Regions from separate parts of the Paenibacillus sp. FSL H3-0333 genome, predicted to be linked through region 3. Evidence: riboswitches for the same ligand, from Rfam matches in the RefSeq annotation. Region 3 holds a riboswitch; each other region holds the start of a gene.
What was found. A riboswitch is a leader RNA that binds a small molecule or an ion and turns the genes downstream of it on or off. The one in region 3 is predicted to bind cyclic di-GMP.
Positions count from the first base shown of each region.

Region 1: it holds a riboswitch for cyclic di-GMP, as region 3 does, so the genes downstream of both, MHH78_RS27650 (fibronectin type III domain-containing protein) here and MHH78_RS33290 (transglutaminase-like domain-containing protein) in region 3, are expected to answer to the same signal.
Region 2: it holds a riboswitch for cyclic di-GMP, as region 3 does, so the genes downstream of both, MHH78_RS00455 (anti-repressor SinI family protein) here and MHH78_RS33290 (transglutaminase-like domain-containing protein) in region 3, are expected to answer to the same signal.

Region 1 is NZ_JBBODG010000001.1:6,267,758-6,277,897, reverse strand. Features, by position in the region: gene MHH78_RS27670 (endonuclease MutS2) at 1-1,852, shown strand, start outside; gene MHH78_RS27665 (DUF350 domain-containing protein) at 1,885-2,304, shown strand; gene MHH78_RS27660 (hypothetical protein) at 2,434-2,979, shown strand; gene MHH78_RS27655 (MFS transporter) at 3,061-4,278, shown strand; cyclic di-GMP riboswitch class I at 4,363-4,464, shown strand; gene MHH78_RS27650 (fibronectin type III domain-containing protein) at 4,445-8,641, shown strand; gene MHH78_RS27645 (fibronectin type III domain-containing protein) at 8,669-10,140, shown strand, end outside.
Region 2 is NZ_JBBODG010000001.1:99,923-110,062, reverse strand. Features, by position in the region: gene MHH78_RS00470 (hypothetical protein) at 1-497, shown strand, start outside; gene odhB (2-oxoglutarate dehydrogenase complex dihydrolipoyllysine-residue succinyltransferase) at 719-2,035, opposite strand; gene MHH78_RS00460 (2-oxoglutarate dehydrogenase E1 component) at 2,095-4,962, opposite strand; cyclic di-GMP riboswitch class I at 5,458-5,561, shown strand; gene MHH78_RS00455 (anti-repressor SinI family protein) at 5,596-5,739, shown strand; gene MHH78_RS00450 (helix-turn-helix domain-containing protein) at 5,886-6,218, opposite strand; gene MHH78_RS00445 (TasA family protein) at 6,539-7,129, opposite strand; gene MHH78_RS00440 (TasA family protein) at 7,167-7,763, opposite strand; gene sipW (signal peptidase I SipW) at 7,863-8,465, opposite strand; gene MHH78_RS00430 (hypothetical protein) at 8,467-9,777, opposite strand.
Region 3 is NZ_JBBODG010000001.1:7,651,836-7,661,975, reverse strand. Features, by position in the region: gene MHH78_RS33310 (glycosyltransferase family 39 protein) at 1-3,486, shown strand, start outside; gene MHH78_RS33305 (glycosyltransferase family 2 protein) at 3,583-4,560, shown strand; gene MHH78_RS33300 (GtrA family protein) at 4,550-4,954, shown strand; gene MHH78_RS33295 (class D sortase) at 5,023-5,676, shown strand; cyclic di-GMP riboswitch class I at 5,802-5,883, shown strand; cyclic di-GMP riboswitch class I at 5,957-6,037, shown strand; gene MHH78_RS33290 (transglutaminase-like domain-containing protein) at 6,051-6,860, shown strand; rRNA gene MHH78_RS33285 (16S ribosomal RNA) at 7,227-8,787, shown strand; rRNA gene MHH78_RS33280 (23S ribosomal RNA) at 9,039-10,140, shown strand, end outside.

The sequences.
Region 1 (10,140 bases), 1.4 Mb from region 3:
TTCGATGATCCGCTCGTCTTCGGTCTCGAAGATGCTGCAGGATCAGCTCGTGACGATCCGTGGTGACCGGTTCGTTATTCCGGTCAAGGCGGAGTACCGCGCCCACTTCGGCGGTATTGTGCACGACCAGTCGGGCTCAGGAGCCACGCTGTTCATCGAGCCGGAATCCATTGTGGCGATGAACAACAAGCTGCGGGAGACGCGGCTGCGCGAAGAACGCGAGATCGAGATCATCCTGCACCGGCTGACTGCGCTGGTAGGCGATATTGCCGAGGAGATGGCTTATGATATCGACATTCTCGGCGAGCTGGACTTCATCTTCGCCAAGGCGCGGCTCGCACGCGACCTGAAGGCTACCCAGCCGCGGATGAATGACCGCGGATACCTGCGCCTGCGCAAGGGCCGCCATCCGCTCATTCCCGCCGAGCAGGTTGTGCCGCTGGATGTGGAACTGGGCAATGATTACCGCTCCATCATCGTGACTGGACCGAATACGGGCGGAAAGACTGTGACCCTGAAGACGATCGGCCTGCTCAGCCTGATGGCCATGTCCGGTCTCTTCATTCCGGCCGAGGAAGGCAGCCAGCTGTGCGTCTTCGATGCGATCTACGCTGACATCGGCGATGAGCAGAGCATTGAGCAGAGCCTCAGTACCTTCTCCAGCCATATGACGAATATTATATCCATTCTGAAGAGGATGACACCGAAGAGTCTGATTCTGCTCGATGAGGTCGGGGCAGGAACAGATCCGGCTGAAGGCTCTGCGCTCGCGATAGCGATTCTGGAGAATATTCACCGGACGGAATCCCGGATGGTTGCTACTACACATTACAGTGAATTGAAGGCATACGCTTATGAACGGGCAGGCGTTATTAACGCCAGTATGGAATTCGATGTGCAGAGCCTGAGTCCTACTTACCGGCTGCTGGTCGGTGTTCCTGGACGAAGCAATGCGTTCGCTATTGCTGAACGCCTCGGGATGCCAAGTGCGATCCTTGAGCATGCGCGCGGTGAAGTGAAGGAAGAAGATATGCGCGTAGAGCATATGATTGCGTCCCTTGAGGAGAACCGCCTCACTGCGGAGAACGAACGCTTACGGGCGGAAGAGATTCGTCGCGAAGCAGAGGAATTCCGCAAGCGGCAGCAGCAGGAGCTGGAGAAGCTCGAAGGCTCACGCGACAAACGTCTGGAGAAGGCAGAGAAGGATGCCAGCGATCTTCTGGCCAAGGCGCGCAAGGAAGCTGAGGAGATTATCAGTGACCTCCGCCGCCTGGCGCTGGAGGAAGGCGCGTCCGTCAAGGAGCATAAGCTGATCGAAGCGCGCCGCCGGCTGGATGAAGCAGAGCCTGCCCCGCGTAAGAAGGCTGTGCCGCGCAGCACGGTCAAGGCGCCGCGCAAGATTCAGCAAGGGGATGAAGTTAAGGTAGCGAATGTGAATCAGAAGGGCCTTGTGGTTGAGCTGAGCGGCACCAAGGAAGCTGTTGTACAGTTCGGCATCATGAAGATGAAGGTCAATCTGAGTGATCTGGAGTTCCTGGCTTCCGCACCGGATGCTCCTCCGCCGGCTCTGCGCAGGGCGACAACGGTCAAGCGTACACGCGATGAGAATATCCGTAATGAGCTTGATTTGCGCGGAGCGAACCTGGAGGAGGCGATAATGGAGACGGACCGCTTCATCGACGAAGCTTTTCTCGGCAATTTGGGGCAGATCTCTATTATCCACGGCAAGGGGACGGGAGTCCTGCGGACAGGAATACAGGAATACCTCCGCAAGCACAAGCATGTCAAAAGCTATCGGCTCGGGAACTACAATGAAGGCGGCGCGGGTGTGACGGTAGCTGAACTGGAGTAGCGCCCATAGTCCGGCAGGGAAGAGGGAAAAGTGTGCAGGATAATATTGATCTTTTGCTGGAACATCCGCTGGGGGCGCTGCTAGGCTACTTCACTGTCGCCATATTGGGGCTGGTCGTATTCCTGTCCTTCTTCGAAATGGTGACGAAATACAACTGCTGGGAAGAGATCCGCAAGGGGAATGTGGCCGTAGCCATGGCAACCGGAGGCAAAATCTTCGGAATCTGCAACATCTTACGCTTCAGCATTGAAGCGGGGGCATCCATCTATGAGACGATGAAATGGTCGGTTGTAGGCTTTTTGCTGCTGCTGCTGGCTTACTTCCTGTTCGAGTTTTTTACTCCGGTCTTTTCAATTGATGAAGAGATTGCTGCGGATAACCGGGCCGTAGGACTGACAGCTATGCTGCTCTCCATATCCTTGTCCTATGTTATCGGCGCGGCCATATTCTGAATAGGGGGCAGGAATGATGAAGATTCTGGTTCGGATTTTGTTTATTTCCGCCCTGGCTTTTCTAGCGGCCGGCATTATATATTTAATGGTGAATTGAATTGAATGAGAGTAACGAAGGAGATTATACAGATGGAGACAACAGTTTGCCCATGGTGCCATACCGAGATTGTATGGGATGAGGAGTTTGGCCCCGAGGATACCTGTCCTCATTGCAACAACGAGCTGAGCGGCTACCGCACAGTGACGATAGGTGCAGAGGATCTGGAGGATGAAGAGCCGGATACACAGGAAGCTTCCGGGGAGGAAGAGATCAGCGACGATAATTTGTGGGATGACGACGACAAGGATAGCGTGGTGCCTGTATGGGGTACGCTGGGCCAGTTCGGCGATGACTATGATCTGAAACGTTATGAGGACAAGGTCTCCGCTATTCTGGCTGCCCAGCTGGAAGCGCCGGAATGTCCGCAATGCCATGAGCTGATGCTTCACTCCGGTACGCAGCAGGTGGACGGGTTCACCCCGGCAACGCCGGAAGCGCTGGGCGGTGCAGCTGTGCTGAAGCCTCCTTTTGCGCTGAATCTGTACGTCTGTCCTTCCTGCTTCCATGTGCAGCACAGCCTGGCGCAGGAAGACCGCATCCAGCTTGTCCGCAATCTCAGCACCTCCGCCGAATAAAGATCGGATTCATGCTTTCCCTGCCATCTGGACATGATATTGAAAGATGAAGTGTCTAAGGACGAGCAGGGAGGGCTAAGCATGAGAGGTTCAGAACGGGGACAGGCGGCGCTGCTGCTGGCTGTAGGCGGGCTATACCTTCTGGCTACAGTGCTTGCAGGAACGTTCCTCAACGTATATCTGTGGAAAAGCCGGCAGAACTTCGCCATGATCGGCTGGTTCACCGTGGCCCAGCAGCTTGCCGTGGGTCTCAGCTTTTGGCTGGGCGGCAAGTGGGTGAAAGAGCGTAACAAAATGAATGCCCTACGGCTGGGAATTGCCGTATCGGGCTTTTTTTATTTGCTGGTGCTGTGGCTGCGGGGCGACGCGATTCATTACATTTGGCCGCTGGGCGGGGTCCTCGGGCTATCCATCGGGCTGTACTGGCTGGCGTTCAATATTGTTTTCTTCGAGATTACGGATGCCAAGAACCGCGATTACTATAACGGGTGGATGGGCCTGCTGGGTTCCCTGACGGGAATAGCCGGACCCTGGGTATCCGGCTGGATGATCTCCCGTTGGCATGGCGGGCAGGGATACCGCATGGTATTCATACTGTCACTCTGTATTTATGGGGTTGCTGCTGTACTCAGCTTCGGCCTGCGTAAGCGGCCGCGCGGCGAAGCCTATCTCTGGCTGGAGCCCTGGCGCGAGCTTACCCGCAGACGCAGCTCTTGGCGTCCAGTGGCGGCAGCGCTAGTGTTCCAGGGCATGCGGGAAGGCGTATTCTCCTTCCTCATCGGTCTGCTCGTCTACATTGCAGCACAGGAGGAGAGCAAGCTGGGACAGTTCGCCCTGCTGACCTCCGCCGTCTCCCTGATCAGCTATTATGCGGCCGGCAGATGGTTCAAGCCCCGTGCCCGGCTCGGCGGTATGCTGGCAGGCAGTCTGCTGCTCATCGCCTTCCTTCTTCCGCTGCTGTGGAAGGTGAACCTTACCACCCTCCTAATCATGGGAATCGGGACCTCGCTCTGCCTGCCGCTCTACATGCTGCCGATGCTGTCCACCAGCTTCGACCTGATGGGAGTGTCCGAGGAGAGCGCCGGCAAACGCGTGGAACTGGTAGTGCTCAGGGAACTTAGCCTGATGAGCGGCCGCCTCCTCGGCCTGCTGATCTTCATCGCCGTACTGTCGCTGGACCAGTCCCCGCAGACGATTACTCTGCTCATGCTGCTGCTGGGTGCCGCGCCGCTGGGGAGCTGGGTGGTGGTGCGGGGGTTGCTGAATTGGAATGTTCACAAAAATAACAATATTATATGATTCAAATATAGGGTATTATTGCCAAGGTAAGTACAGATTGTAATTGAATTGAATTACACATGATTTCTCTTGAATTAACCATTAGAACTAAAAAGGCAAACCTGTACGAAAGTCAGGGACGCAAAGCCACGGGCCTTATCACAGGGAGGGGGACACCCCTCTGTGAATGGCAGCCGGGCCGCTCTTTCCGGTGGTTTTTTTGCGCCCTTTTTTAAATGATTTTTTAATTGAGCGGAGGTCTTTTATGACAAATAGGAAAAGCTTGATATGTAAGGTACTGTGTTTTATTATTCTGGCTCAATTTCTCGCCCCTTTTATGGAATTCTCAGGGATGAAAATTTCCGCACAGGACAGTATGCTCAAAATCCGGTTTCAGCCCGCTGAAACTCCCGTACAGGAAGGGGAGCTTGCAGATTCTGGAGCCGTTTTTAGCGTCAAAAACCAATACTCCTACGGCTGGAACATAGATCATACTGATGCAACCGTCTCAAGAGATACATACGACGACTCCAGCATAAGCAGCCTGACACGAATCCATCCGGATGGGAAGTGGGAAATTGCGCTAGACAATGGTACTTATGAAGTCTCAGTAACCGTAGGTGACTCTGTATACAGCAGCAACAATTCACTTGCCGTAGAGAATGTCAAATTGATGGAGGGACTGTCTCTTGAAGCAGGGCAGTATAAAACGATCAAGAAGAAGGTTGCTGTTGAAGATGGAAGACTGACTTTAAGTCAAATCAATGCTACTGGAATTGAGACTGCTCTAAATAGCATAGATATTTCATTGGTGAATACATACACTCCCACTTTGATCCCGCCTCAAATCCGCCTGCCTTTTGAACCCAATAAGGTTGCCGGAGACAAAGTTCTTCTGTCTGGAAGTATGACCAATATACATAACGCTCCGCCGTTTATCAGGGTAAATGGTCTGCAGGGAGAGATCTCCCGGCATATCCGCGAACAAATAGAATCCATCGGACAACAAATACAGCAGGTTAGCAAAAATGCAGTGGCAATAAGAAATGCTGATATTGAAACGATTCAAAGCTCTATCCGCTCAAACAGCAACAAGCCTGCAATAATAGCAGTTGGGCAGATGAATCTAGAATCGAGTGTTACGTTCGGAAGTGAAGAACAGCCTGTCATCTTAATCGCAGATGGCATCAATACGAACCGGAGTCTGAATATAACAGTTTACGGATCGTTAATCCTTCATGGAGGATTAAATGCAAATACGGAGTTGAATGTTAATGTTATCAACCCTGCGCAGGATGTGAATCTTGGTGACCTATGGGTACAGGGAACCGTGCATCTAAATAATAACTCTAATGTTCATGTAGATAATGAGCTGTTTGCCGGTTCTTTGGTTTACAACAACGGCTCTCTGGATCTATCGGCGAAACGGGTATTAGTACAGGGCAACATGAACATCAATACTCTGGTAACTATGAATGTTGATGAGGAAATGTCTGTAGGAGAAGTGGTATCCAATAACTCAAGGGCAGAACTTAATGTAGCCCAGGGAGATCTATTCGTCCGGGACAATGTCAGTATAAATAATCATTTGAATATCAACACAGGCGGATTATTTGCAGTTGGCGGTAATGTCATCTCGAATCAAAGACCTGTAATTCACACGGGGAATGAGCAAGCAGGACGTACATTATTGAAGTATGTTCTGTCAGGCCTTAAGGCTGAGTATTACAGCAATAATGATTTCACGGGCAAGAAGGCCGTGAAAGTAGATGAATCTATTTCTTTGGCTGGCCAACCTGTTCTGGGTGTGCCGGGAATAGCGGACCAGCGCTTCTCCGTTAGATGGACTGGGCAGATTCAACCTAACTATACTGACCAATATACTTTCTCGGTTAAAACGTCAGGTGGAGTCAGACTTTGGGTGAATGATCAGCTCCTGGTCGATGCCTGGACAGCGAAGCAGCATGTGGAGCAAGGCACGATCCAGCTTGAAGCCGGTAAAAAATATGACCTGAAGATGGAATACGCTAATGATATAGGGAATCCTCAGGCCAGCTTATTCTGGGAGAGCGGGCAGCAGATTCGTGAAGTGGTGCCCTCTGTATCTTTAAGACCTTTTTCTATACCTGCAGTAAATGCAAGTGCAACAGACTCAGCCATTACACTGGGCTGGCCTTCTCTGTTCAATGCGGACGGATATGAGGTGGAATTTGATAAGGAGGTTACCGTCCTCGGCAGTGAACCTGATTTTACCAAGGAGGAGCTTAGTCCGGGAACCGAACATTTCTATCGTATTCGGGCAATCAGTGGCGACATCAAAGGGGAGTGGTCAATAACTTCTTCTTATTGGACCTTACCGGCTGCACCACTGAATATTCAAATGAATGCAACAAGCCATACGATTACTCTTGAATGGGAGCCGGTAACCGGGGCCACCAGTTATGAAATAGAGGTTAATAACAGCACAAAGAATATAGGACCGGTGCTAACTTACCAGGAGAATGATCTGAATCCGAACATGCCCAAAGTATTCCGTATCCGGGCGGTGAACAGCAGCGGAGCAGGAGCATGGAGCGAAGTGGTTACGAAGACTACTCTGGTTGGAGTCCCCTCCAAGCTGCAGGGAACAGCAGACGAGCGGTCTGTTCATCTGAACTGGGATGCTGTATCAGGGGCTGCCTCGTATGATTTGGAGATAGACGGAACCCTTAGTAATAGCATCATGGATCATTCGTATATACATGACAACCTGCAATCTAACAGCGAGCACAGTTATCGTGTACGTGCTAAGAATGATGATGGAATCAGTGAATGGAGCGATCCCATTACAGTGTACACTTCGCCTGGAGTTCCCCAGAACCTTATAGCGCAAGTCGAAGGAACCTCAGTTCATGTGACCTGGGATAAAGTGGCCGGGGCCACAGGATATGACATCGAGGTAGATGGGGACGTGCTGGATAATGAAATGAAGCTTGAATTCACTCATTCACAGCTCCCGTTGAATTCAGAGCATACCTACAGAGTGCGGGCCAAGAATGAGAACAGAGTCGGAAGCTGGACCCAAACAATTGTTTATTCTACTCATGCGGGAGTTCCTAATAATATTCAGACTACAGCGAATAGCAACGAAATCACCATAACGTGGGACATAGTTGCAGGTGCCCTGAGTTACGATATTGAACTGGATGGGACAACGATTCGCAACATTTCGGATAACCTCTACATCCACAAGAAGCTGGCACCCTTCTCCACGCACAAATATAGAGTAAGAGCTGTTAATGCGGCAGGAGCAGCCGAATGGAGCGGATACGTAACTGCAACCACGACCTTCGGCAAACCATCTAATCTGAAGGCATTAGCCAAGAATACAAGTATTGAACTTACGTGGGACAAGGTAGAGAGTGCGACTGGCTATGATCTCCTGGTAGATGGCGAGGTTCTGAATAATGAAGAATCGTTATCCTATAAGCATACTGAATTGGAACCCTATTCCTGGCATAATTATCGGGTCAGAGCGAAGCAGGGAAGCTTTCTTGGAGAATGGAGCGAACCTCTGACGATTTCAACAGTGCTCGGGATTCCGGGAAATGTAAAGACGGAGACCAAGAGCAATCAAATCCGATTATCCTGGGATTCAGTTAAGGGTGCTACCGGCTACGAAATTGAAGCGGACGGTACAATTATTGACAATGGCAGCAAGATGGCTTTCACGCATACCGGTTTGTTGCCTAACACTAAGCACAATTATCGGATACGGGCCAAGAACACTCAGGCCGTCAGCGATTGGAGTGAATGGACTACCATTGTTACTGGTGTTACAGCACCAGAGGTGCCTAAGAATCTTAGAGGTGAAGTGACGGTGAATTCCGTTCAGCTTGCCTGGGATTCCGTGAATGACGCGTCCAGCTATGATTTGGAGATAGATGGACAAGTCGTTTCAAATTCCAACCAGTTGGAATACAAACACAGCGGACTTGAGCCCAATACAATGCACGCTTATCGCGTTCGGGCTAAGAATGCAGGAGCGACGAGCGACTGGTCAGAGATTTTGAAGAAAACAACGACTCCTGCAGTAACAATCAAGCCGGAAAAGGATACTCAGCTCAATTTTGTAATGATCATCCCTTATAAAAGTGACAAGTCTGAGCGCAGAGTTACGGTCACGTATAATGCCAATGATCTTGAGGTCATGGATCTGCGGGCAGAGACCCCAGACATGGAGCTTGAGACTGGCAGTATAGCAGGAACACCAGTGAATATCATCCAGTTTGAACCGGGGAAAATTGTCTTCAGCGTACAAATGAGCAATAAGGCTGCGATGAACACTATTATTTTCAATGCGAAGACGAATCAATTTACTAAAGTAACCTATACCATAGAGTAGATTTTATAGAGGTGAGAGTGGAAAACTATGAAAAATATATTCTTAAAATCTATTACTATTTTCATGGCATTAATGTTAATTATCCTTATTTCGGGATTGTTTCCAGGGAATGAAGTTGTCAAGGCTTCAAATACTGATATTGTTTCCTATGCGGATGTGCGTATTCCTGCTTGGTATGAGAAATCTGAAATTATTACATATGATGCGCATGGGTGGTTATCCGGAGATTTTCAAGAGACAGTTATAACTGATATTCAATATAATAAATTGACAAAAAAAATGTCCCTTAGAGTAGTTCCGGCTCAATACAATTTAAAAATGTCTCTCAATACCGACACCATGTATTATAACACTTCTACATTTATTAATATGTTTGCACGGATGCAATTAAAACATCCTAACCAAGACGGTTATGGGTATTTATCGTATGAACTGGTTAAAGCCTCTTATGAAACTGTCCATAGTAGTAATTATCGTACTATTGACGCAATTATTGATGCTAGCACAGGTGTTATAAATCCAATTCAAATGGAGTTAGATGAACCTCCAACAAAACTATTATGGAGTGCGTTTTTTTCGAAAACTTTTAGTGATGGATACAATTGGCAGGGAGATAAAGAATTTTATGGAAGAAGAAATTTTGAAATTGATCTTGTTCCGAATAGTGAGCCTACCCTTGATATTTTGAATTCAAGCAATCAATTTATAAGTGGAAGCTCCAATTTCATACCCTTAGTTAGAGTTGCAGACCCTAATGGGGATCAACTTGAAATAAAATACTATTTAGATTCCGACACAGAGCCTCGAGAGGTTAAAGCAGTAACGAATACAACATCAGGCCAAACTGTTTCATTCAACGTATTAAACACTTCAAATCTATACGAAGGCAGCCATACCATCCGCTTTACCGCCAGCGACGGAAAAGTCACCACCCAGAATTCGGTTACCATCGTTGTAGATAAATCACCACCTGTGATTGGAAATATCAATATTATTTCTTCAGATTCACAGGTTCAAGTATCGGGAACAGCGGCAGATGCTGTATCTGGGCTGGATAACGTACCTTATCGTTACACAGTGGGAAGTCAGTCGAGCGGCTGGACCACAAATCCAAGCTTTACGGCAACAGGATTAACCTCCAATACCGCATTGTATACGAAGATTGAAGCGAGAGATAAAGTAGGGAATATCGCAGTCCATGAGCAAAATGTCTATACGAGAGCGCAAGTTCCATCCCTATCTCTTCAGCAAAATGGCGAGAATTCTCTATTCCTGCAGCTTCATGATCTGAACACCGCTTCAACCCAATATTTGATACAGATGGGTACTACGTATATTAATTCGTCCGGTACTCTTACTTCTTCACCTGTATGGTTTACCCCGTCTAACAAGACAGTAGTTATCCATGGCTTATCAGCAAATACTTCGTACTCCTTCCAGGTGAAGGCAAGGAATAATGAAGGGCTAGAGACAGCGTTCGGAGGTCCGGCAAGCGGAAC
Region 2 (10,140 bases), 7.6 Mb from region 3:
CGGTGCTGCCCAAGGAAGCTGGAGGCTATGTGTTTGAGTCCGGCAGAATCACTCCGGGTTCCCCCTCAGAGAAGGAATATGACAACCATCCGCTGTACCGTCAAACCCTTGATGAGCTGATCGCCGAGGCGAGACAGGACACCAGCCGTAATCTGTTCATGAAGGCCATCCCGTGGAACAAGGTGTCGTTCTTTGACAGCATATACACCAAGCAAGGAGCGGTTATTAATATAGCAGTTTCCTTCTTGGGAGGGAGCAATATACAGGTGTATCAGGAGACGAACAACACGCCGGAAAAGCTTAAGGTAGAAGGAAGGGAGATTGTCTACAATCTGGTAAGCAGACCGGACCTGAAACCGGGCTTCAGCTACCATTACCTGAACTGGTACAATGAGCAGCAGGATGCTTACTACACGGTCTCCACTTACGGAGATAGGGAGTTGCCGAAGCAGAAGGTTCTCGACCTGGCAGGTGAATTGATCCGGGGCGGATTATAGAGAGGGTATTCATTCGGGAACCAATCTGTGTAGTCATACAACATTTTTGGATTTTGGTCATTTAAATGAGGCGGATGTTGTATTTTCTAGATGAATTTCATGGCACGAAGGAGAAGTCAGTTATACGAAAAGGCATCCGAAGAGCGTAGCCTACACGCTTCATCGGATGCCTTTTAAATCTTAAGGAAAGATTCGATTTGAAAAGTGATCAAGCCGCAGGCTTAGCCTTCGAGCAGCAGGGATTCCGGGTCCTCCAGCAATTCCTTGACTCTGACCAGGAAGCTGACCGCTTCTGATCCGTCCACGATCCGGTGATCGTAGGACAAGGCGATGTACATCATCGGACGGTTGGCCGTGCGCTCCTCATCCAGCGCGATGGGGCGCAGCTGGATCTTGTGCATGCCGAGAATGCCGACCTGCGGGGTGTTGAGGATCGGTGTGGACAGCAGGGAGCCGAACACTCCGCCGTTCGTGATCGTGAAGGTACCGCCCTGAAGCTCGGGCAGGCTGAGCGTATTGGCGCGCGCCTTGGAGGCCAGCTCGCCGATACGCCGCTCGATCTCTGGGAAGCTAAGCCGGTCGGCATCGCGGACGACTGGTACGACCAGGCCTTCCTTGGCAGCTACGGCAATGCCGATGTCGTAATATTTTTTCAGCAGGAGATCTTCTCCGTCGATCTCGGCGTTCAGCATCGGGTAAGCCTTGAGCGCGCCGATGACGGCCTTGGTGAAGAAGGACATGAAGCCGAGTCCGACCTCGTGCTTCTCCTTGAAGGCATCCTTGCGGCGCTTGCGGATGTCGAGAATGGCGGTCATGTCCACCTCGTTGAAGGTGGTCAGCATCGCGGCCGTCTGCTGCGCTTCGACCAGGCGGCTGGCAATCGTCAGCCGCCGCCGCGACATGCGCTTGCGCTCGGTGGCTTTGCCGTCCTCGGCGTGCGGCGCCTTGCCCGCTGCCTGCGGAGCGGGCTTTGCCGGCTCCGGCCGCACGGCCGCCGGAGCTGCTGGCGCAGCGGCCTGCGGCCCCGCTGCGCCATGACCATCCACATCGGCCTGACCGATCCGGCCGATTGGGTCGCGGGCACTGACCTCGCCGAGGTCGATGCCCCGCTCCCGCGCCAGCTTGCGCGCCCCCGGCGAAGCCAGGGCCGCAGTGCCTGCCGCCGCACCTTCGGCGGCGGCTGGAGCCGTTACCGCAGCGGCCGATTCAGCCGCTGCGGCACTTGCGGCAGCAGCAGGCGCGCTGCCGCTCTGCAGTGCATTATCTGCTGCAGGCTTGCCCCCGCTGGCAGCACCTGCCCCGGCGGCGCTGCCGATGATGCCGATGGCTTCGCCAACGGCAACGTTCTCGCCCGCCTGGCGCAGGATGGAGGAGATGACGCCGTCCTCCTCCGCACTGATCTCGAGATTGACCTTGTCGGTCTCAAGCTCGGCAAGCACATCTCCCTGGCCGACAGTGTCGCCTTCTTTAACCAGCCATTTGTAGATCGTTCCTTCGGAAATCGATTCGCCCAAATCGGGTACTTTTATCTCGGACACAGGCCGTACCTCCCCAAATATAGTGGTGTGCGTGATATCGGATGACCGCCTTGCTGTGCTCAGGAAGACGGTACAGGTGCTTGCACTGCAGCATTCAATTTCAGGGCTTCCCGGACAATGCGCCGCTGCTCGAAGCTGTGGACATCTGCGTAGCCGCTGGCCGGACTGGAACGGTCCGGACGGCCGATATACTGGACAGTGACCTTCTGCGGTGCGATGGCGCGCAGCCGGGATTCGGCATACGTCCACCCGCCCATATTCTTCGGTTCTTCCTGCACCCAGACGATCTCCTCCAGAGAGCTGAAGCTGCTAAGGTGAGCGCCAAGCTCGCGTTCCGGGAACGGATAGAGCTGTTCCATGCGCAAAATGTGCAGCCAGGAGAAGTCCTGTCCGCGCGTTGCCTCCAGCTCCGTCTGCAGGTCGATGGCCACCTTGCCGCTGCATACCACGAGGCGCTTCACGGCTTCCGGCTTACTGCCGAGCAGCGGCTCGGGAAGAACCGGCTGGAAGGTGCCCGAAGCGAGGTCCGCTCCGGCTGAGGTGCTGCGCGTGTTACGGATCAGGCTCTTCGGCGCCATGATCACCAGCGGCCGGGCATCCGGTTGTCCGCAGAGCGCGGCCTGACGGCGGAGCAGATGGAAATACTGCGCAGCGCTGGTCAGGTTGGCAACAGTCCAGTTCTCCTCGGCGGAGAGCTGAAGGAACCGTTCCATTCGGCCGCTGGAGTGCTCTGGTCCTTGGCCTTCATAGCCGTGAGGCAGCAGGATCGTCAAATTGCTGCGCTGCGTCCACTTGGCACGGCCGGCGGAAATGAACTGGTCGATAATAACCTGAGCGGCATTGGCGAAGTCGCCATATTGAGCCTCCCAGATGACGAAGGTCTCCGGTGCGAACACGTTATAACCATATTCGAAGCCGAGGACAGAGGCCTCGGACAGCGGACTGTTGTAGACGCCGAAGGAAGCGCCGGAATCACTCAGCTGATGCAGCGGAGAATAGAGTTCGCCGTTCTCGCTGTCATGCAGCACCAGATGGCGGTGGGCGAAGGTGCCGCGCTGTGAATCCTGTCCGCTGAGGCGGATCGGCGTGCCATCCTTCAGGATGGTAGCGAAGGCCAGTGTCTCTGCCAGCGCCCAGTCTACCCGCTCTCCGTCATTCAGCGCATCCTTGCGGCGCTGAAGAATCCGTTCCAGCTTCGGATAGACCTTGAAGCCTGCCGGTACGCGCAGCAGCTCGCGGTTAATCTCCTGCAGACCGGCCAGAGGGAAGGCTGTCGGACGCTGCTGGGGACTGCTGTTATCCAGCGCGACGGCGGTTTTGGACTCCGCATTCTTCTGCTTGCCTTCCTTCATCTGATCGAAGGCCTGCTGGAGGACGCTCTCCGCCTCGGCAATCATGTTCTTCAGATCATCGGCTGTGATTACCTTCTCGCGCTCCAGGCGTTCTGCATAAGCGCGGTACACAGTAGGGTGGTTCCGCACCTTGCCGTACACAATCGGCTGGGTCGTCTCGGGATCATCCATTTCATTATGTCCGTGGCGCCGGTAGCCGATCAGATCAATCAGGAAGTCCTTCTTGAACATATGGCGGTAAGCGCTGGCCAGACGGACTGCGGCAATACAGGCTTCCGGGTCATCGGCATTGACATGCACGACCGGAATCTCATACCCTTTGGCCAGGTCGCTGGCATAATGGGTGGAGCGGGAATCCTCGCTCTCTGTGGTGAAGCCGATCCGGTTATTGACGATAATATGCACGGTACCGCCATTCTGATAACCCTGCAATTTGCCGATATTAAGCGTCTCAGCGACAATACCTTCGCCAGGGAAGGCTGCATCGCCGTGCATCAGCACAGCCATAGCCTTGCTTGTGTTCAGCTTAGGCAGTCCCGGAGCGTTGCGTTCTTCCTGTGCGGCGCGTGTGAAGCCCTCGACTACAGGATTGACGAATTCAAGATGGCTCGGGTTATTGGCCAGCGTGATCCGGGTACGTACGGTCTCGCCTTCGCGGACGGCACGGTCAGCCCCGAGATGGTACTTCACATCACCGCTCCAGCCGTAGGTCACGCCCATGGAGCCTTCTGAAGGGAACAGCTCTTTGTTCGGCGAATGATGGAACTCTGAGAAAATAATATCATAAGGCTTGCCCAGAATATGGGCCAGCACATTAAGTCTTCCGCGGTGGGCCATACCCATCAGGATATGCTCTGCGCCGTCATGCGCGGCAGCCCGCACAATCTCATCCAGCATCGGCACAAGGGCATCATTGCCCTCCAGGCTGAAGCGCTTTTGGCCGACGAAGGTCTTGTGCAGGAAGGTCTCGAAATGCTCCACCTGAACCAGCCGCTTCAGCAGCTCTTTGCGTTCTGTATTATTCAGCGGAGCCGGGGAGGTCATCGATTCCGCCTGGCTGTTGAGCCAGCGCAGCTCGCGTTCATCATGCACATGCCCGAATTCATAAGCAATGGTCTGTGTATAGGCCTGGCGCATTCTGTGGACGGCATCCATCGCGGTATGCACATCCGCAGGGGCATTATCCCAAATCAGCGAAGCGGGCAGGGCATTAAGATCCTCGCGGGTAAGCTCGTAGGTCTCCAGCTCCAGCCATTTGGCCATCGGGTTCGTGCTGCGCTCCAGCGGGTCAATGTCTGCGGCCATATGGCCATATATTCGAATATTGGCGATCAGCTTCGAGGCCTTGACAGCCTTCTTGAGCCACTCGGCATCTGCTGATACGGCAGGCCTTGGTGCCCTCTCGGCATCGGGTGCCAGTGGAGGGGGGCCGGATACGGTGAAGAGATCGCGGTAATGCTGTTCAACAGAAGAGGGGTCCTTGACAAATTGCTCATATCTTTCTTGGATGTAGCCCAGGTTGGGGCCGTAGTATTTGCTCCATACTGTGTCGTTATAGGGCTCTTTGACTGCCATGAATAGGTCCTCCTAACGGATAAACTCCACGCGAGGCATCCAGTGTGCCACTTGGCGGAGCTGCAAATGTTTGCGGTTTCATTCTCACCTTATTGTGCTACTTTCCGGCGGGGTAATCAATTCATACTTTCGGTCAATCCGTTCGCAATTTGGCATGATTCATTACAGTATTCATACGGAACTATCATAAATAGAAAAAACACATATAACAGCCCGTTATACATACAAATGGGTAATTGTCTCTATACGATGTTGCGTGAAGCGGTAAGTCGGGGCGGATGGGGTTCCCTTTAGTATAATTAAACTATTAGCTAGTGTTTGAACTTGGAACTGGAAATATTTATACAAGCCGCTGGCAATTTCAGCTAAGTTTCCTCACATTTTTTCATAAAAAAATTCCAGAAAACGACACACTAATTGCATATGATCTTGTATAATGTTATTGCGGAGAACGGTTTCATCGATTCTTGCCAGATCCTTTCATGATGGAAAGGGTCCAGTAAAAGGTAAACCTGCCGAAAGACAGGGGCACAAAGTCTCGGATCTAAAGTAGAAATACTACAAAGTAGCAATACTACTATGATGGCCGGACTGCCTGGGGACGCGAAAATTCTAGGAGGAGATTTCTTGGATATGTCCAACCAGGGGAATGACGAGCTGCAGGCAGTAGATCTGGATTTAGAATGGGTGCACTTGCTGATGTCTGCCAAGCAGGCGGGGATCGCGGCGGAGGATATCCGCCGGTTTCTAAGTGAGAAGGCGCTCCAGGCGATGTAAGGGCGGTCATCATTGTTCGGATACATACAGAAAAGGCACAGCGTACCGGTACGCTGTGCCTTTTCTGTATGCCGCTTGAAAGGCTGCCTTCGCCGAAGGCGGCCTCCCTGCCGTGCGGAGTCTTCCCTGTGGCATATAATGCTCGTCTAGTTGTCCTTTTGTTCCATGCGCCATTTCTGGTAATCGAGGAATTCCTTGAATTCGCGTTTGCTTATACCGGAGGCCATGGCCTCCTGAACCAGCCGGAACCATTCCCCGTCCAGAGCCTGTTCTTCCGTCTCTGCCAGTCCGCCATACAACAGTGCATGAATGGATACCTGAAGCGCGTCAGCGATTTTTTCGATGAATTGAATGGAGGGGTTGGATTGAATGTTCCGTTCCACATTACTGAGGTATGATTTCGCCACATCAGCCTTATCGGCAAGCTCGGATAACGAATAGCCCTTCTCCAGCCGGAGTTTGTGGATGCGGCTTCCCATAGTATCTGACACGATTACAACGCCCTCCGTACTTTTTTTGGTGAAAAATAAGAAGTTATATGCTTCGCGATATACATTCTCCTTATCCTTCTCGTTGAAACGGTACCGCCCGTTCAAAGGCCGGCAAAGCCGTTTTCTCTTGTCAGTATAACAAAAATCCGCAAAACGGACAAAAATCTTGAACCCGGCAACGGGGAAAAAGAAACGGCATACCCGGCCCGGATGAGGGAGGATATGCCGTCTTGATGGATTGCTAAAACGCTGCCTTCCTAATAAAAGGACGGCAAAGCCATGTTCACTTGTATAGGCCGGCCCCTGATCTACTTGGCTTCTCCCACTCCTTGAAGAGCATCGAAGGTCCAGTTCAGCGCTAAGCCGTCACCCTGGAAAATGTTCTGATCGAGCGTGTTGTCTACGAATTCGAAGGCGATCTTGAAGGTCTTGGACCCGGCGGCGGCAATCCCTCCTGGCAGTACACCTGCTGCTACGAGATCGTAGCTGGGGGTGTTTTTCAGATCCTTCAGGGAGATCTCGGACAGCACATGACCGCTTAGTGAACCGCCGGTGTACGTATTATCCAGGAGCTTGACCTTGAAGTGGTCTCCGAGATCCTGGCCCGCGTTATCGCCCTTGGCATCGGTCACGGTGTAAGTGGTGGCAAGCTTGAGGAATTTGATATCCAGTGTGCCGTCATTGGACAAGGTGAAGGTGCGGACGGTGTAGTCTCCCGGCTTCAGATTCGTCAGTGCTACCGGAGTATTGAAGGAAGAGCCGAGCTTCAGCGTACCCGCTGCGAAGGTTGCCGTGCTGGTAGCTGTGGAGCTGAAGTAAGCGAAGGTGCCCCCGCCGATTAAAGACAAGCCCAGTGCTGCCGATGCTACGCCAAGACCCAATGTTTTTTTGATACCCATCATTTATTTCCTCCTCGAATGGTTTGTTTTTGTGGAATTATTTGAGCGTGCCTTTTTCCTGGTTGGCTTCGAAATTCAGAGTCAGTGCAAGCGTGTCGCCCTGATAATAGTTCTGCGGCTGGAGGGTCTCCTTGAAGGCGAACTGGATGGTCAGGTTATCCGAGGTACCGGCTTTGATGCCGGACTTCTCTCCGCCTAAGATCGCTCCGAGAATTCCCCGGGCCACCAGATCGGGACTCTCCTGCTCCAGATCGGCCAGCGAGATGACCAGGAGCGGCGATTCCTTCTTATCCTTGTTCACGAGGAAGGTCACAATAATATCATCCTTGAAATTATGGGAGCCGTTGTCTCCCTGGGCGTCTGTAATGGCCGATGAGGTGCGCAGTACCACTTTGGGAATATTGAGCGTCCCGTCATTTTTGAGCTTGAAGTCCCGTAAGACGGTATCGCCCGGCTTGAGATTGCTGAGATTAACAATGACGGAGGGATCAGATTGTAATGATAGGGTTCCGTTGTTAAAAGAAGCTGAGGAAGTAGAAGTGCTGCTGAAGTAAGCGAAGGTGCCTCCGCCGACCAGGGTTAAGCCTAATGCTGCCGATACAACGCCGAGACCTAATGTTTTTTTGACGTTCATTTGTTCATCCCTCTCTTTTGAGTCTGCTTTGTGCATAGCCGGTGCTTCCGGCAAGCTGTATTGTGGCTCCGCGTTTCGTAAACGGGAGAGAACAATTGATCATTGTACGAGGTCAGTCAGAGTATCCGGCCCGCCGCTGCTGGCTGCGGATGACGGGGCGTTCTTCTTTTCCAGTGCCGCAACGGCCTTCCAGGAAGAATACAGCGCGTAGAGAAGCAGGAGCAGTCCGGGAATAATCATCAGCACTACGCTTCCGGCTTTGGAGACTGCGAAGCTCATGGCATAGCCCACATAGGGGACGGTCACGCCGGTGTACTCACCGACCACATTCGTGGAACTGACGGCTGCGGTGTCGGCTGAATCATTATTGTCGCCCTTGGTGGTGTAGCTGGCTTCCCCCAGAGCACTGTTCAGCTCGGCATCGACCACGCGGTGGGTAATCAGAATGTTATCGGGATTCAGAAAAGTGATCACATCGCCCTTCTGGAACCGGGTCATGTCCCCGCCCGGCTTAATGGCCACAATGGAACCGGTCTGGATGCCGGGCTCCATGGAGCCGGATAATACCGTCTTGATCTGGTAGCCGAAGAAGGAGGGCTCGCCGCCGGAGGCTTTGGAGATGACAACGGCTGTGATTAGCACCAGGAACACTATAAGAATCAGAGTGGAAATTATCGTATTGACTATTTTTCGGATGCGCATCTTATTCGCCGCCTTTGCTGGGTTCAGATTGTGGAGCCGGTGTAACTGTAGGAGCAGGCTGCGCGCCGTCCATTACAGTGCCTGGAATTACGCTGCCGGGTAATGGATCTGGAGTTGCTTCCGGTAAAAGAAGCTCAGACGCCGGAGTGGCAGTGGGAATAGCTTCTGCTGCTGCTGAAGCTGTGGGGACTGGATTGTCCTCTACAGGCGCTGCGGGAGCAGGCTCCTCTGCCGGCTGGCTTTTGTCAGGAAGACTGGTTGCGGCCGGCTGGTTCTGTGCTTGTTCATGCTCCAGCTTCAGCGCTTCGTCAGCAGCCTTCTGCTTCTCTATGGCGAGCCGCTGGGCTTCCTCCGCTCTGGCTTTATCGGCCTTTTCAAGCGCCAGGCGTTCCTCTTCCTCTTGCTGTGCCTTCGCTTTGTCCTCAAGGGTTGTTTTGGCTTCAGCGATTTCTGTGAGCCGCTCCTGTAAGGTATGGATGGTGGAGAACAGGGTATCCTTGGACGCCGTTAATTCGGTATTCAACTGCTCATACGTGGCCAGCAGCGCGGGGGATACCTGCGAATCTGCTTGGTAGGCGCTGGTTACGAATGAGAGGATAGGCTCTTCAGCAGGGAAGCTGTAGTCATCCTGCCGGAGCAAGACGCGGTCCGGATTGCCGGTGGGCAAGGATCCGCCGATATCATGAATCGAGCCAAGATACTGCACAATTCCGCTTAACGTCTCTGCCAGCGATTCCGACAGAATCCCGCTTTGATGAAGGCTCTCTTGAATCTGGTCGAAGAACTGGGCATCACGGATTTCCAGACAGTTAGGATCGAGGTTCACCATATATCCTCCAAGCTTGTGCAGAATGGCCGCTGCATTGCCAATTTCCTGCAGAATGTGTTGCCAGACCGTCCTATTGAAGCTCAGCTGCTTCTCCAGCAGGTCGATCTCGCTGCCAGCTTGAGTGAGCTCGGACGAGAGTTCATCCGCAGCCTGATCCAGCTCTGCAAGCGACAGCTCTCCGGCAGCGACTGAGGTGTTATACACTCCGCTGATGCTATGGCTGCCAAGGGAAGCTTTCAGCTCTATGACGGTGTTTAGATGCCCGCTGAATTCCGACAACAACTGCTCAATCTGACCCGGGAAAACCGAACACAGCCCGATGGAGCTGATCTGTTCCTGGGAGGTGTTGAACTCTCCATAGGTGCTGCCGATCTGGCCTGAGGTGTACATCAGGAGCACAGATACGGCCATACCCGATTGCAGAATCCGCAGGCCGAGCTTCCTGGTTTTCCGTTTGCGCCGCTTGGCAGATCTGGGGTACATAGCTAAGCCCCCTCTCGAGTTGCTAATGAATAATTCGTTATATTCGTTCTTAATAAAGAACGATATCGTAAGCAAATCATACACCGCGCTGCTCAGAAAAGAAAAATGTTATTTTCAGCGTAATGTTCGCAATAAAGTACGAAATGTATTAGATATCTCTATTTATCTGCCGATATCGCTGTTTTTCACAAATGTTCTTTATAAAGAACGGTCGGCGGGCGTGGCTGGGAGGGTAGGGAGAGTAACTAGTGCACCTGAATGGGGCGAAAGTGGGCGATACGCGGAAATGAGGAGCACTAGTGCACCTGAATCTGCCGAAAGCAGAGGATACAAGGTGTTGGCCGCAACACAATCCGACGGTGA
Region 3 (10,140 bases):
AATATTTTCCCGGTAGGCATTGGGGGCGGTTATCCCGCTACCAGCGATACCGGCGGTGAATGGCAGCGTCTGGAGTTCATCGGCCAGACCGGCAAGGAGCAGACCGAGATCGGAATCGGCGCTGCGCTGGGCGGCTATGCCAATCTGATTCAGGGTAAGGCCTATTTCGATGATCTGTCCGTAGAGAAGCTGGATACAGTACCGGAGGGATCGAATATCATCTCACTGGACAGCGGCGCCCAGGCTCCCCCGGCAGATGCGGACGGCGGAAGCAAGCCGGAGGAAGTGCCGCATAAGGTGTCTCCGGCCAAGCTGCTGCTGCTTTCTGGAGTATTCTGCCTGTTCTTTGCTTTTCTGTACACAAGAGCCTTCCGCAGTGAGCGTCTGCTGAGACAGGAGGATGTAATCTACACCCGCTGGCTGTACGTTTTGTTTGGAGCGGCATTCATCCTGCGGATCTGGATCGGCCTTACGGCACAGGGCTATAAGAATGATATGAACACCTTCATGGCCTGGGGCCAGCGTCTGACCGACCTTGGACCGGGCAAATTCTATGAGGAAGGTTATTTCGCCGATTACCCGCCGGGGTACTTATATGTGCTATACCTGCTTAGCCTGCTGCGCGGATTGTTTAACTTTGCGGGCGGGTCAGGTGCCGAGACGGTTCTCTTCAAGCTGCCTGCGATGCTCTCGGATCTGGTGCTTGGCTGGATTATCTATAAGAGCGCGCGAACCAGGCTCGGCTCCGGGCTGGCTATGGGGCTGATGATGCTGTTCCTGTTCAATCCGGCTGTGCTGATGGATTCGGCAGCCTGGGGGCAGGCGGATTCCTTTTTCCTCATCTTTCTGCTGCTCAGTATGATCGGGGTTGTCGATAAGCGCTTCGTACGTGCAGCGATCTTCTTTGCCGTCGCTACATTAATCAAGCCGCAGGCGCTGATTTTCACACCTGTGCTGCTGCTTGCCTTCTACCATCACCGGGCCTGGAAGCAGCTTGCGCTGGGCGCCCTGTACGGACTGGGGATTTTCCTTGTCCTCGCAGCCCCGTTCTTCTGGAACAACGGCGGTTTTGCAGGCTTCATTAACCTCTACAAAAGCACACTGTCCTCCTATCCGTATTCCACAGTGAATGCATTCAATCTGTATGCCTTGACTGACCCGATGTGGTCGGCGCTGGATGTGACCTGGCTCGGCATACCGTATCGTATATGGGGCTTTATTTTCATCCTGGTGGCAGTAGCACTTGCTGCTTATTATTCCTTCAATACCAAGGACCGCAAGGATCTCTCCAAGTCCTACTTCATCGCTATGGTGCTGATCACGATTGTCTTCGTATTCGGTACCAAAATGCATGAGCGTTACTTGTATCCGGTACTGATTCTGTCCTTATTCGCCTTCATGGAGAGCCGGGACCGGCGGTTCCTGACCCTGTTCCTCGGGTTCTCCCTGACCCAGTACATCAATGTTGGTTATACACTGGCGTATCTGAATACCGGCGGAAATCCGCCGGCTGACGGCATTGTTCTGGTTACAGCTATTACCACTATCATTCTTGCGATATATCTGCTCTATATTGGATACGATGTATATATCCGCCGAACTGCGAAGCTTTTGCCTGAGCCGGTTACCCCCAAGGAGGCGTACGCAGCAGATCTGCTGCTTGCAGAAGGCATCAAGCCGCTTGCCCCTGCTGAGCGCCGTTCTCCGCTGAAGCTGAAGCGCAGAGACTGGATCTGGATGCTCGGTATCACCGTGCTATACGGGGCGCTTGCCCTCTATCATCTGGGAGATAACAAGGCACCTGAGACTCTGTGGGAGCCAGCAGCCAGCGGCGAGAGCTTCTATGTGGATCTGGGGCAGGCCCATCAACTGGAGCGGGTTAATGTGTTCGGCGGTGTCGGAACAGGGAAGTTTCAGCTGGAATTCAGCCAGACCCCTGATAATTGGAGCAGCCCGCTTGAGGTAAGCGAGGATGTGGGCAATGTCTTCATCTGGAAAAGCCAGCCGCTTAACGTATCTGCAAGATATGTCAAGCTCTCGGTTACGTCTCCAGGCTTCACCCTCAATGAGATGGCCTTCTATGAGCAGGGGGCACCGGAGGTTCCTCTGACGATAGCAAGCGTGACACCCGATTCGGGAGCAGCAGCTAAAAGAGGAACGCCGGCCAATCTGTTTGACGAGCAGTCCGTCATTCCCAAGAACTCTAATTTCATGAACAGTACGTATTTTGATGAGATCTATCATGCCCGTACGGCTTATGAGCATTATCATAATATTGTTCCTTATGAGAACACGCATCCGCCGCTTGGCAAGCTGCTGATCGGGGTAGGGATGGAGCTGTTCGGCGTCAATCCGTTCGGGTGGCGGATCATCGGCACCTTGTTCGGGATTGCGATGCTGCCGCTGATCTATATCATGGCGATTCGGTTGTTCCGTAAGACCACCTATGCTGCACTGGCAGCGGGATTATTCGCTCTGGACTTCATGCATTTCACCCAGACGCGGATATCGACCATCGATGTGTACGGTGTATTCTTCATTATGTTGATGTTCTATTTCATGCAGCGGTATTTCACGATGAATTTCTACCGGGTGCCGCTGCGGACCACACTGGCTCCGCTGTTCTGGTCCGGCCTGTTCTTCGGCATCGGGGTTGCTTCGAAGTGGATCGTGATCTACGGAGGCGCAGGACTTGCTATTATGCTTGCGCTGGTACTCATTGAACGCTACAGAGAATACAAGGCTGCCGGACGCCTGCTGGCTGAAGGCAAGCTGAGCGGTCAGGAGCTCAAAGCCGCCTGCCGGACTGCAGATCAGTCCTTCTGGAAGAACACGATCATCACGCTGGCTAGCTGCATCGGATTCTTCGTCATCATTCCGGGAATCATATACAGCCTGTCCTTCATTCCTTCACTATCTGCGTCGGCAGAGGGCTTCACCGTTAAGGGGCTGATTGATGCCCAGAAGAATATGTACAACTATCACAGTCAGCTTGTAGCTACACATCCGTTCGCCTCCTCCTGGTGGGAGTGGCCGTTCATGAAGCGTCCGGTGTGGTTCTTCAGCGGCGGCGAAGGCTTGCCTGCAGGCAAGGCGAGCAGCATAGTAACGATGGGCAATCCGCTGATCTGGTGGACAGGAATCTTCACGATGCTGGCGGCTGTATGGTTCACCCTGAAGCGCCGGGACAAGAGCCTGTATATGATCTGGATCGGCTTCTTCTCACAATATGTTCCGTGGATGCTTGTGCCGCGTGAGACCTTCCTGTACCATTACTTTGCGATGGTGCCGTTTATGATTCTATCTATTGTGTACATCCTGAAGCTGCTTGACGGCAGGTTCCAGGGTGCCAAATATCTGCGGTACGCCTATGTTGCGGCCGCCGCCATTCTGTTTGTAATGTTCTATCCGGTATTGTCCGGCATGCAGGTGAACAGCAGTTATATCATTCATGTACTTCGCTGGTTCCCTTCCTGGGTATTCTAGGAGGGGAACTGTAAGAGCCGCATAGTTGCTCAAAGCTGATGTTGATGAAGCGCATCAAGGAAGCTGTGGCTTACAATAAATTGAGGAGGAACCCTTGTGAAGGCCAGATATAGTGTAATTGTGCCCATGTATAATGAGGAGGAAGTCATTCAGATAACCTACGAACGGCTCAAAAAAGTAATGGATGAGTGCGGGGATTCCTATGAGCTCGTGTTCGTCAATGACGGCAGCCGGGACCGTACGGCTGAGATTATGCGCGAAATCAGTAATAGGGATGAGCATGTCAAGCTGATTGACTTCTCCCGTAACTTCGGCCATCAGGTGGCGATTACGGCGGGTATGGATTATGCTGAAGGCCAGGCTGTTGTGGTGATTGACGCAGATCTCCAGGACCCGCCGGAGGTCATCCTGCAGATGATCGCCAAGTGGAAGGAAGGCTATGAGGTAGTCTATGCCAAGCGGCTGAAGCGCCACGGAGAGACCTTCTTTAAGAAGGTGACAGCCAAAATCTTTTACCGTCTGCTCAGCAGCATGACCAGTGTGGAGATTCCCACAGATACCGGGGACTTCCGGCTCATCGACCGTAAGGTCTGCGATGTGCTGCGCGGCCTGAAGGAGAAGAACCGTTATGTACGGGGGCTGGTAAGCTGGGTCGGCTTCCGGCAGACCATGGTGGAATATGTGCGGGAGGAACGCTTCGCCGGGGAGACGAAATATCCGCTCAAAAAAATGATCCGCTTTGCGCTCGACGGAATCACCTCCTTCTCGCACAAGCCGCTCAAAATCGCCTCTTATGTCGGCTTCTTCCTGTCCTTCTCCAGCTTCATCTACCTGTTTCTGGTCTTATTCCAGAAAGTCTTCACCTCTTGGACTGTGCCGGGCTGGGCATCCATTGTCGGGGTGAACCTGCTGTTTAACGGCATTGTGCTGATGCTGCTGGGCGTGATCGGGGAATACATCGGACGGATCTATGATGAATCTAAGGATAGACCGCTTTATATCGTACGCGAGACCCGAGGCTACCCGGAGGCAGAGGCCGAAGACACGCGGAAGGCAAGCGATTATGCAAGATAAGGCTTGGCGCGCAGGCATGATCCAATTTCTGAAATTCAATGCGGTGGGCCTGCTTAACACGTTCATTGATTTTGCAGTATTTACCCTGCTGCATTCCCTGGGCATGCTTAACACCCCTGCACAGATTATTTCCTACAGTGCCGGGACGGCCAATAGCTTTTTCTGGAATAAAAAGGTGACCTTCAAGGGAAGGGACAGAGGCGGGGATGGCCGCTTTGACCGGATGCAGCTGGTGAGATTTATTGTGCTGAATCTGCTGGTGCTGGGCATTTCGGTGCTGCTGATTCATCTGCTGACTGATCGGCTGGGCGTCCAGGTGCTGATGGCCAAGGTGCTGGTTACCTTTGTTACAGTAATCATTAATTTTTTTGGAAGCCGGAAGTGGGTATTTTAAAGAGAGCGTATATCTTGCCCGTATTCTTCGGAGGAAAGCACTTATTCTATATTGCGGAGGCGATTGTCATGCGGAAGTTATCCTATTTGATTATACTTGCCGGGGTCCTGATTATGCTCTACCCCAAAGGAAGCGAATGGTACGAGGACCGTCAGCAGCAGAAGCTGCTGGAAGAGGCTGAACAGGCCTATAGTGAAATCGTTCCTTCGGCTACGGCTCCTGCCAGCCAGGATCTGAGCAAGCCTTATGCGGAAGTCACCCAGCTGCTGGCTGAAGAGTCTGGTGCGGAAGAGCCGGTTCCCACTACAGCGCCCGAGCTTGAAGTGGGAGGCAAAATCACCGCTATTATTGAAATCGATAAAATCGATCTGAAGCTGCCTGTACTGGAGGGCGCCACCAAGACCAATATGAAGCATGCAGCCGCGCATATGAAGGAGACAGCTCCGATTGGCGCGGTAGGCAATGCAGCGATTGCGGCACATCGGTCAAGAACGGCAGGGCGGCTGTTCAACAGACTGGATGAGGTCGGTAAAGGGGATGCCATTACTGTTATTACAAGCGGACAGGAATACAAATATGTTGTATATGATGTATCTATTGTAGAGCCTACCGATATTTCAGTACTGAAGGGTAAGGATGATGATAAGATTCTGACCCTCATTACCTGTGATCCGCTTGTCAACCCTACCCACAGACTCATCATTCATGCAAAGTTGACCTGATTGTCATAGGACAATGCTGAGAAAGGTCAAAAAACATAAAATTTTAGTCTATTTTTGCGGGAATCTAGTGATTTGGGTCTTGCTAATAGATTGAGATATGGTAAGCTATAACTATGAAAGCTAATACACGATAACGGCAAACCTATCGAAAGGTAGGGACGCAAAGCTACAGGGCCTTCCCGTCATGGATGGCAGCCAGTTACCGAATGAAGAGGCTTTTTTTGTTTGTTTTCATTCTGAATCTGTCATTATGTGGCAGTAGATTGGACAGATAAAGCTTATACGATAACGGCAAACCTATCGAAAGGTAGGGACGCAAAGCTAAAGGGCCTTCCCGTAAGAATGGCAGCCAGCTACCGAAAGGGGTTTTATCCATGAAGAAGTTTTATTTAATGCTGATTACACTTTTTGTGATCGTCACTTCCGTGCAGACAGGCACTGCTCAAGCTGCTAATGCAGATTCAAGCTGGTTAAATGTTGGACAACTTGATCAAGGGGTTATCGGGGTTTCGTACGATGTTCCTAAAGACAAGAAGATGAAGCTCATGATTACCAAGGACAATAACAGCTATACTTACAACTTATACACTTCCAAACCGACCGAGACGTTCCCGCTGCAACAAGGTAATGGCTCTTACAAGGTCTCCGTTCTTGAGAATACTACCGGTAACAAATACAAGGTACTATCTTCCGAGACTGTATCTCTCTCAATGAGCAATGTGAATGCCGTATATTTGAGCTCTGTACAGAATGTAAAGTGGAGTTCTTCCGATAAATCCGTTCAAAAGGCAGCACAGCTTACAAAGGGTCTGACCACAGATGCAGACAAAGTTAAGGCTATCTACAATTACATCGTAGCTAACGTGAAATATGACTACTCTCTGGCCAACAGCGTAAGCACAGATTATATTCCGAACAACGACAACACACTGGCTACCAATAAGGGTATCTGCTACGATTACGCTTCCTTGTTCGCTACTATGCTCCGCAGTGAAGGGATTCCAACCAAGTTGGTTATGGGGAATACAAGCTATGTAACTTCATACCATGCCTGGAACGAAGTGTTCCTGAATGGCAAATGGGTGACGATTGATACTACAGTGGATGCAGGTCTGGGTAAGAAAACAGCATCAACTGAACTGATCAAATCAGCAAGCAAATATACTGCAGCGAAATTCTACTAAGAATAGCTGTAACTATAGCATTATCTGAGAATAACCCGCTTAGTCATTAAGCGGGTTATTTTTATTTATATAAAGGTTGCTTTTTAATAGAAGGATAGGTTATTATAAATAAGCGTTGTTGGAGCGGCAAAGGAAATGAGAGATTACTTAAATAAGTGATTTCAAAAATAAAGCTTGCATTGCTCAGATGGACGTGATATATTATAAGAGTTGCTGGTGACGATGACATCGACACTAACAACGAGCTTGATCTTTGAAAACTGAACAACGAGTGAGTATCTGGAAATCACTTCGGTGAGATCCAAAAATGAGAATGTAAATTCTCGTCAGATGTTTCAAAATGAGCAATCGCTCTTTCTAAATACCAATTTGGAGAGTTTGATCCTGGCTCAGGACGAACGCTGGCGGCATGCCTAATACATGCAAGTCGAGCGGAGTTTGAGAGGAAGCTTGCTTCCTTTCAGACTTAGCGGCGGACGGGTGAGTAACACGTAGGCAACCTGCCCTCAAGCCTGGGATAACTACCGGAAACGGTAGCTAATACCGGATAATTTCTTTTTTCTCCTGAGGAGAGAATGAAAGGCGGAGCAATCTGCTGCTTGGGGATGGGCCTGCGGCGCATTAGCTAGTTGGTGGGGTAACGGCCCACCAAGGCGACGATGCGTAGCCGACCTGAGAGGGTGAACGGCCACACTGGGACTGAGACACGGCCCAGACTCCTACGGGAGGCAGCAGTAGGGAATCTTCCGCAATGGGCGCAAGCCTGACGGAGCAATGCCGCGTGAGTGATGAAGGTTTTCGGATCGTAAAGCTCTGTTGCCAGGGAAGAACGTCCGGTAGAGTAACTGCTACCGGAGTGACGGTACCTGAGAAGAAAGCCCCGGCTAACTACGTGCCAGCAGCCGCGGTAATACGTAGGGGGCAAGCGTTGTCCGGAATTATTGGGCGTAAAGCGCGCGCAGGCGGTTATTTAAGTCTGGTGTTTAAACCTTGGGCTCAACCTGAGGTCGCACTGGAAACTGGGTGACTTGAGTACAGAAGAGGAAAGTGGAATTCCACGTGTAGCGGTGAAATGCGTAGATATGTGGAGGAACACCAGTGGCGAAGGCGACTTTCTGGGCTGTAACTGACGCTGAGGCGCGAAAGCGTGGGGAGCAAACAGGATTAGATACCCTGGTAGTCCACGCCGTAAACGATGAGTGCTAGGTGTTAGGGGTTTCGATACCCTTGGTGCCGAAGTTAACACAGTAAGCACTCCGCCTGGGGAGTACGGTCGCAAGACTGAAACTCAAAGGAATTGACGGGGACCCGCACAAGCAGTGGAGTATGTGGTTTAATTCGAAGCAACGCGAAGAACCTTACCAGGTCTTGACATCCAACTAACGAAGCAGAGATGCATCAGGTGCCCTTCGGGGAAAGTTGAGACAGGTGGTGCATGGTTGTCGTCAGCTCGTGTCGTGAGATGTTGGGTTAAGTCCCGCAACGAGCGCAACCCTTGACTTTAGTTGCCAGCAGGTTGAGCTGGGCACTCTAGAGTGACTGCCGGTGACAAACCGGAGGAAGGTGGGGATGACGTCAAATCATCATGCCCCTTATGACCTGGGCTACACACGTACTACAATGGCCGGTACAACGGGAAGCGAAGCCGCGAGGTGGAGCCAATCCCAGCAAAGCCGGTCTCAGTTCGGATTGCAGGCTGCAACTCGCCTGCATGAAGTCGGAATTGCTAGTAATCGCGGATCAGCATGCCGCGGTGAATACGTTCCCGGGTCTTGTACACACCGCCCGTCACACCACGAGAGTTTACAACACCCGAAGTCGGTGGGGTAACCCGCAAGGGAGCCAGCCGCCGAAGGTGGGGTAGATGATTGGGGTGAAGTCGTAACAAGGTAGCCGTATCGGAAGGTGCGGCTGGATCACCTCCTTTCTATGGAGAATCGTCTTCTGCAACGAAGACATTCAAATCGGAAGCTTAGCTTCCATAATAGAACCCTTGGGTTCGAATACTCACTCGTTGGTCAGTTTTGAGAGTTTAAGCTCTCAAGTAAGAAACTTGATCCTTGAAAACTGGATACCGAAACGAATTTGCGTTTTAGAACATTCCTTTAAGCTGAACTTGTGTAAACAAGTTTTGAATTAATGGCGATGCTAAGCGGTTTTCCTAACGGAAAACGCATTGGTTAAGCTACTAAGAGCACACGGAGGATGCCTAGGCGCCAGGAGCCGACGAAGGACGTGGCGAACAACGAAACTGCCTCGGGGAGCTGTAAGCAAGCTTTGATCCGGGGGTGTCCGAATGGGGAAACCCAGCTGTGGTAATTCGCAGTTACTCGTATCTGAATACATAGGATACGCAGAGGCAGACCAGGGGAACTGAAACATCTAAGTACCCTGAGGAAGAGAAAACAATAGTGATTCCGTCAGTAGCGGCGAGCGAACGCGGAACAGCCTAAACCAAGGGGCTTGCCTCTTGGGGTTGTGGGACGTCTCACATGGAGTTACAAAGGAATATGGTAGGTGAAGAGGTCTGGAAAGGCCCGCGATAGAGGTAAAAGCCCTGTAGCCCAAACTGTGTTCTCTCCGAGACGGATCCCGAGTAGTGCGGGGCACGTGAAACCCCGTATGAATCCAGCAGGACCATCTGCTAAGGCTAAATACTACCTGGCGACCGATAGTGAAACAGTACCGTGAGGGAAAGGTGAAAAGCACCCCGGAAGGGGAGTGAAATAGAACCTGAAACCGTGTGCTTACAAAAAGTCAGAGCCCTCTTTATGGGTGATGGCGTGCCTTTTGTAGAATGAACCGGCGAGTTACGTTTAACATGCAAGGTTAAGGTGAGAAGCCGGAGCCGCAGCGAAAGCGAGTCTGAATAGGGCGACTAAGTATGTGGACGTAGACCCGAAACCGTGTGATCTACCCCTGTCCAGGGTGAAGGTGCGGTAACACGCACTGGAGGCCCGAACCCACGCATGTTGAAAAATGCGGGGATGAGGTGGGGGTAGCGGAGAAATTCCAATCGAACTCGGAGATAGCTGGTTCTCCCCGAAATAGCTTTAGGGCTAGCCTCGGTGAATGGAGTGGTGGAGGTAGAGCACTGATTGGGTGCGGGGCCCGCAAGGGTTACCAAGCTCAGTCAAACTCCGAATGCCATTTACTTCTTGCCGGGAGTCAGACAGTGAGTGCTAAGATCCATTGTCAAAAGGGAAACAGCCCAGACCATCAGCTAAGGTCCCCAAGTGTGTGTTAAGTGGGAAAGGATGTGGAGTTGCACAGACAACCA